One region of the Benzoatithermus flavus genome, then DNA from elsewhere that is predicted to be linked to it. Evidence: riboswitches for the same ligand, from Rfam matches in the RefSeq annotation. Region 1 holds a riboswitch; the other holds the start of a gene.
The links. A riboswitch is a leader RNA that binds a small molecule or an ion and turns the genes downstream of it on or off. The one in region 1 is predicted to bind thiamine pyrophosphate.

Region 1 (3,623 bases):
CGCGCAGACGCCGCGTCGCGGCCTCGACGTCGTCGGCCATGAAGATGTCGGCGATCACGGCGACGCCGTCGGTGCCGGCGGCGATCACCTCATGGGCATTCAGGTGCGTGATCCCGGCGATGCCGCAGCAGGGAAAGCGCGGCAGCCTGCCGTGCAGCCGGGCGACGAGCCGGGCGAGCCCGGCGGGTCCGATCGGCGGGTCCTCGCTCGCCTTGCTGGTGGTGACGAACACGGGCCCGATGCCGGCATAGTCGACGATGCCGGACTCGATCCGGTCGGCCTCGTCCGGATGATGGACCGTCGCACCGATGATCGCCTTGCGTCCGAGCAGGCGCCGCGCATCCTCGGGCGCCATGTCGTCCTGGCCGAGATGCACGCCCGCAGCACCCACGGCGAGCACCACGTCGACCCGATCGTTGATCAGGAGCGGCACGGCGAAGGGCTCGAGCGCCGCCCGCACGGCCCGCGCCGCCGCCACCACCTCGCGCGTCCGGGTGCGCTTGTCGCGGAGCTGGACGAGGGTGGCGCCACCCCGTGCTGCGGCCGCCGCCATCGCGGCGAGTGGCCGTTCCCGGCAGCGGGTCGGGTCGAGCACGGCGTAGACGCGAAGATCGAGCGGTGGGCTCATCGCACCCGTCCCCGTTCGAGGAGATCGCGCTCGTCCAGCCGGTAGAGCGCATCCAGAAGCTCGACCGCGAAGCTGCCGGGGCCGCGCGCGCGGGCAGCGGCGAGCTCGCCCGCGACGCCCATGACGAGGAGCGCTGCCACGGCGGCGGTCCAAGAATCGGGCTCGATGGCGAGGAAGGCGCCGGCCAGCGCCGAAGCGGCGCAGCCCACCGCCGTGACCGCGGCCATGAGCGGGCTGCCGTTCGCGATCTCGGCCGTGCGCGCCCCGTCCGTGACGAGATCCGAAGGTCCGGTCCGGGCGACGACCGTGCCGGCGGCGCAGGCGAGCGTTCGGGGATCCCCACCCTCGGCGAAGCACGCGATCTCGGCCGCGTTACCACGGACGAGGGCCGGGCGGCGCGCCAGCAGGCGGCGGGCGAACTTCCGCCGGCTCGGGCTCAGCTCGACCTTGACGGGATCGAGCAGCCAGGGCCGGCCGAGCTCTGGCGCCGCCTCGGTCGCCGCGAGGATCGCCGCCTCGCGTGCGGGATCGAGCATACCGAGATTGACGACGAGAGCGCTCGTTCCGGCGACGAAGTCGCGGACCGTCTCGGGATCGGCGCTCAGGCTGGGCTCGGCACCGACGGCGAGGAGCACGTTGGCCGAAAGCGTCAGCGCTGCGGGATTGGTGAGGCAATGGACCATGGGCCGCTCCTCGCGCACCCGTGCGAGGAGCCCGGCTGCGGCCGGGAACACGGCGGCGGGCGCCGCCGCGGCCGGTTCGGGCACAGATGGGACCGTCATGCCTCCCTCGCGCGACGAAGAGGCGAGGGATCGGTGACCAAGGCGGCATTCGGCATCTCAATTCCCTTCGCCGGTATGAGCCGGATCAGGTTCGACGGGTCGTGCCGCAGCACCTCTCAGCCCGGACGGAATGTCCGGACACCCCGATGAGATGCGACCTTATGTAGAGAGGCAGGCTGCGGCTGGCAATGGCGCGGCGCGCTCTGCCCGGGACAATCGGGTGAACGGGCCAGCGTTCGGCCGCGGATGAGACGGTCGAGGTGGTCGAGGCTTCAGCCGGCGAGCTTTCCTCGGCTCTTCGGGCCAGTGGCGGGTTCGGCCCGACGCAGGAGACGAAGCGCCGGGTACGCGATTACTGCCATGGTCTCCGGCGCGTGCCCTTTCGCCGCCTGTCGGCCGCGCCCGCCGCAGCTGCTCGCACCCGTTCAGATCTCCCTGCAATCGGCATAGTCGCGCCCGCCCGCGACCCGCAGATAGGCTCTTCCGTCACCCACGGTGAGCTGCACGTTGTCCTCACCGTAGCGGCGCTCGTCACCCTCCCGGTCCCGCAGCCGGAGCCGGTAGGTCCTGTCGCCGGCTTCGACGGTGGCGCGGTCACGATCCTCGTTGAGCGTGACGCGGAGCCTCCGGTCGTCGTTGCAGCGGTAGCTGATGGAGCGGCCTTCGTCGCTCCCGGTGAGCGAGCCGAGGCCGAACATACCGCGGCCGTGATCCGAGGACGAGCCAGCGCAGGCGGCGAGCGCCAGCGGTGCGACGAACAGGGCGAGCCGCACCACCGAGCGGTGGCAGAGCCTGTTCATGGGGAAAGCTCCCTAATCGTGGTGGCTGCGGAGCATAACCGGTCGGAGCCTGCCCGGTGCCGGACCCGTCAGCATACCAAGGAGCGCTCCGGATCGGTTTCTCCTCGCGCGAGGGACAGCCGACGCTCAGCTCGTCGGCGCCAGCCGCCGCGGCAGGAGGATGAACAGGCGCCCCTGGCTCTGCATGTGGCCGGCGAGATGCTCGGCCAGAGGCCCGGCCCCCCAGAACAGGTCGCCCCGCACGGGCCCGCGGATGGCGCCCCCGGTGTCCTGGGCCACGACGAGACGACGCAGCGGCCGGTTGCCGTCGGGATAGGGGGCGGTCGCGTCGAGCCAGAGCGGTGCTCCGAGCGGCAGGAACTTGCGGTCGACCGCGAGCGACCGGCCGGGAACGAGCGGCACGCCCTGGGCACCCAGAGGGCCGGAAGCGTGCGCGAGGTCCGGCAGCTCGCGGAAGAACACGTAGGAGCGGTTCTTCGCCATCACCTCGGGTGCCTGGTCGGGATGGGCCTCGAGCCATTCCCGGATCGCCTGCATCGACATCCGCTCCTTGGGGATCGCTTCCATCTCCAGGAGATCCTTGCCGATGGCACGATAGGGATGACCGTTCTGATCGGCGTAGCCGACCCGGACGGTCTCGCCGTCCGTGAGGCGGATCTGGCCCGAGCCCTGGATCTCGAGGAAGAAGCGCGCGATCGGATCGTCGACCCAGAGCAGTTCGAGGTCGCGGCCGGCAAGGGCACCGCTCTCGATCTTCGCCCGATCGGGATAGGGAACGAGCCTGCCCTTCTCGACCCGGCCGGCGATGCGGCGCCCGGCGAGCTCGGGATCGAAGGCACCCAGATCGACCGTGACGAGATCGGCCGGCCGCTTCAGGAGCGGGTAGCGAAAGCGCGCATCGGGCGTGCGCGAGCCCGAGAGCAGCGGCTCGTAGTAGCCCGTGAACAGGCCCTCGGGGTCACCGCGGTCCGTCACCCGGAAGGGAACGAACTCGGCCGCGAAGAACGCGCGCGCCGCTTCGGGCGTCCCGACCCGGGCGGCAGCATCCGCCGCCACACAGGCGGGCAGCCAGTCGGCGACGCTGCCGGCGAAGCCGCCGGCTCCACCGAGGCGCGTCTCCGGCGCCTGGCGCGCGAATTGGCCACAGCTCGCGCGAAAGGCCTGCAGCGCCTCGCGCGGATCGTCGTCCTCCCAGCCGGGGAGGGCCGTGAAGCTCACGGGCTCGAGCTCGAGGGCGGGCGGCCCCTTCTTCCGCTCGGTGCAGGCCACGGCGAGCGCGAGCAGCACTGCGAGCGCCACGACGAGTCGTGCGGAGAGGGGAAGCCGGCCGATCACGTCGGATCGGATCAGATCGACACGCCCGTCTCGACCAGCTGCCAGTTCGGATCGCGCGAGCGGACGTCGCGCTCGAAG
Region 2 (3,623 bases), on a different contig from region 1:
AGCGGTGCCGATCCCGGCATCGAGGATCACGGGCACGCCAGCGCGGCTGCAGATCAGCTCGAGATTGTAGGGGTTCAGGATGCCCATGCCCGAGCCGATCGGCGAGCCCAGGGGCATCACCGCGGCGCAGCCCACGTCCTCGAGCCGGCGGCACAGGACCGGATCGTCGGTGCAGTAGGGGAGCACCACGAACCCATCGCGCACGAGCGCCTCGGCTGCCGTCACGAGCTGCTCGGCATCGGGGTAGAGCGTCTCCCGGTCGCCGATCAGCTCGAGCTTGACCCAGCTCGTGCCGATGGCCTCGCGCGCGAGCTGGGCGGTAAGGACGGCATCCTGGACGGTGGTGCAGCCCGAGGTGTTGGGCAGGAGCCGGTAGCGGTCGCCCAGCACGTCGAGCAGGCTGCCGCCATAGGCATCGAGGCTGATCCGCCGGATCGCCGCCGTTACCACCTCGGCCCCGCCGGCCTCGAGGGCGGCCGTCAGCACCTGTTGATTCGGGTAGCCGGCCGTTCCCATGAACAGCCGCGAGCGCAAGGCCACCCCTGCAATCTCGAGCCGGTCGCCGCTCGGGGCGCCGTTCGTCTGCCCGTCCATGGCTCAGCCTCCGACGGAGAGGCGGATGATCTCGACGCGATCGCCCTCGGCGAGCCTGGCTCTGGCCCATTCCTGCCGGTGCACGACGACACGGTTGACCGCCACCGCCAGGCCGCGCGCCCGCTCCTCGAGCCCGCACTCGCGCAAGAGCTCGGCCACCGTCTCGGCGCGCACGGTCTCCTCGCTGCCGTTGATCCGGACCTTCTTCATGCCGATGCCTCCTCGCTCATGGCCGGCGCTCGCGACCCGTGCCGGGCGAACCGCTCGAGGCCGAAAGGCCGGATCTCGGGCGGGCGCTCGCCCGTGAGCACGAGCCGGGCCGTGGCCTCGATGGTGATGGGTGCGAGCAGGATGCCATTGCGGTGATGCCCCGTCGCCACCGTCAGCCCCGCCACCGGGGTCGGGCCGATGATCGGCGCGTCGTCGGGCGAGCCCGGCCGGAACCCGACCCACATCTCCTCGATCGGCAGCTCCTCGATCGCCGGCAGCGCCCGCCACGCGCTCTCGAGCAGCGCCAGTACGCCGCCCGCGGTGAGCGTCGCATCGAAGCCTCTCTCCTCGACGGTCGCACCCACGATCAGCCGCCCGTTCCGCCGCGGCACCAGATAGACCTTGGGCGCCCAGACCACGTGGCGCAGGAGCGGTGCTGCCGGGTCCATCCGCAGCGCCAGCATCTGCCCCTTGATCGGCCGTACCGGCGGCAACGCTTCCGGCGGGATGCCCTGGATCCGCCGCGACCATGCGCCCGCGGCGAGTAGCACCGCATCGGCGGGCAGGCACCGCTCGGCCGCGCGCACGCCCGTCACCCTGCCACCCTCGATCACGACCGCCTCGACCGGGGATGCCTCGTGCAGCCTGCCGCCCGCCGCCGTGAACGCCCGGACCAGCGCCGTCACGAGGGCGCGGTTGTCGACCTGATGGTCGTGCGGGCTTAGGACGGCGCCGGCGATCCCGGGCCGCAGGAACGGCTCGCGCTCGCGCAGCTCGCGCGCCCCGAGCCAGCGCAGCTCGATCCCGAGCCGCTCCTGGAACGCGACGTTGGCCCGAAGCCTGGCGAGATCGTCGCGGGTCAGCGCCAGAACGAGGGTGCCCTCCTCGCGCAGGTCCGGATCGATGCCGGTTACCGCCCGCAGCTCCTCGGCGAAGCCGGGCCACATCGCCTGGCTCGCCCGCGTCAGTGCCAGCAGGCCTTCCTCGCCGGGCTCGGTCTCCACCCCGGCCGCCAGCATGCCGGCCGCGGCCCAGCTCGCACCTCGTCCGGCTGTGCCGGCGTCGAACAGATCGACCGCGCAGCCGGCCTGCACCAGGCGCCAGCCGACGCCCAGGCCCACGACACCGGCACCGATGATGCTCACCCGCTGCGGGTGCTTCGCCGCAGCCTCGAGGACGGGTTCGATCGGAGCTCTCCGTTCGCTAGCATTACCTAGGTCACGTTCCGTGGGTATGCTCTCAGCCGACCGGCGATGCCGGTCAGCACCCCAAAGCTCGTGCCCGCATAGTCCGCGATCGGCGCTCCCGAGGCAAGCCCCGGCGTCAGGTCACGAGACGGTCCCGCTCTCTCAAGGCAGGAAACCAGCGTGCCCACAGGCCCGCGACGACCAGCGTGCCGATGCCGCCCACGACCACGGCCGGCACCGCCCCGATCAGGGCCGCGAGCACGCCCGATTCGAACTCGCCGAGCTCGTTGGAGGCGCCGATGAACACGGCGTTCACGGCAGCGACCCGGCCGCGCATGGCATCCGGCGTCTCGATCTGCACCAGGGTCTGCCGCACGAACACGCTGATCATGTCGGCGGCCCCCATGACGAACAGGAAGAGCAGTGACAGAGGCAGGCTCGTCGAAAGGCCGAAGCCGATGGTGGCGAGGCCGAACACGGCGACGGCTTGGAACATCCGCCGGCCCGTGCGCCGCGACAGCGGCCGATGCGCCAGGAGCACCGCCATGACCACCGCCCCTACGGCCGGCATGCTGCGCAGGATGCCGAGCCCCCACGGGCCGACATGGAGGATGTCGCGGGCATAGATCGGCAGGAGCGCCGTCGCTCCGCCCAAAAGCACGGCAAACAGGTCGAGCGAGATGGCGCCCAGGATCGCCGGTCGCGAGCGGATGAACCGGATCCCGGCGAGGAGCCCGGTCCAGCTCGCCTTCTCCTGTATCCCTCGAACGCCGCGAGGGTGCATGGCGAGGAGGAGAAGGAAGGTGAGGGCGAAGCAGAACGTCGCCGCCGCGAACACGACCGTGCCGCCGAAGGCGTAGAGAACGCCGCCGAGTGCCGGCCCGGCGATGGTCGCGGTCTGCCAGGCCGAGGAGTTCCAGGCGACCGCGTTCTTGAAATGCTCGATGGGGACGAGGTTCGGTACCAGCGCCTGCCCCGCCGGGTTGGCGAAGGCGCGCGCCGTGCCGAAGAGCAGGATCAGGGCGTAGATCGGCCAGACCGGGGGCGTGTTCTGTCGGGCGACGAGGAGGAGCCCGGCGGCGCTCGCCATGGTGAGGGCATAGCAGAGCAGGAGCACGCCCCGCCGGTCGAACCGGTCCGCGACGTGGCCGGTGAGGAGAGCGAAGCAGATCGCCGGCAGGAAGCCCGCGAGACCGACGAGCCCGAGGGCCAGGGGATCGCGGGTCAGATCGTAGACCAGCCAGCCCACGGCCACGGTCTGCATCTGGATCGCGAGCGCCGAGAGGAACCGCGCGGCGCAGTAGAGCGCGAAGTCGCGGTGACGGAAGGCCACCCATCCGGAAAGGCGCTGTTCGTGGGCGCTCGTCGTGTCCTGCATCTGCCCGATCCACCTTCTGGCAGCACCCGAGAGGGCATCGCCGCCTGCCCCGAAACGGGGCTGGGCACGATGCGCCGGAGAGCGACACCTGACAATGCCGGCCCGACGCGCTGGCCGCGAGCAGGCATCGGGCTTGATTTTCCCGCTCGGGCTCGCTAGCTCTCGGCCAGCGTCCCCATCGTCTAGCGGTCAGGACACAGCCCTTTCAAGGCTGGAACACGGGTTCGATTCCCGTTGGGGACGCCAGCAAAATC

Region 2: another riboswitch for thiamine pyrophosphate. It lies ahead of thiO (glycine oxidase ThiO); the one in region 1 lies ahead of thiM (hydroxyethylthiazole kinase).

What each region holds. Positions count from the first base shown of each region.
Region 1 covers NZ_JBBLZC010000004.1:203,061-206,683, forward strand. The annotation lists gene thiE (thiamine phosphate synthase) at 1-628, opposite strand, end outside; gene thiM (hydroxyethylthiazole kinase) at 625-1,410, opposite strand; TPP riboswitch at 1,455-1,566, opposite strand; gene U1T56_RS06110 (hypothetical protein) at 1,836-2,210, opposite strand; gene mltA (murein transglycosylase A) at 2,337-3,545, opposite strand; gene U1T56_RS06120 (Tim44/TimA family putative adaptor protein) at 3,557-3,623, opposite strand, start outside.
Region 2 covers NZ_JBBLZC010000008.1:28,047-31,669, forward strand. The annotation lists gene thiG (thiazole synthase) at 1-594, opposite strand, end outside; gene thiS (sulfur carrier protein ThiS) at 598-804, opposite strand; gene thiO (glycine oxidase ThiO) at 801-1,943, opposite strand; TPP riboswitch at 1,983-2,085, opposite strand; gene U1T56_RS09700 (MFS transporter) at 2,128-3,369, opposite strand; tRNA gene U1T56_RS09705 (tRNA-Glu) at 3,541-3,615, shown strand.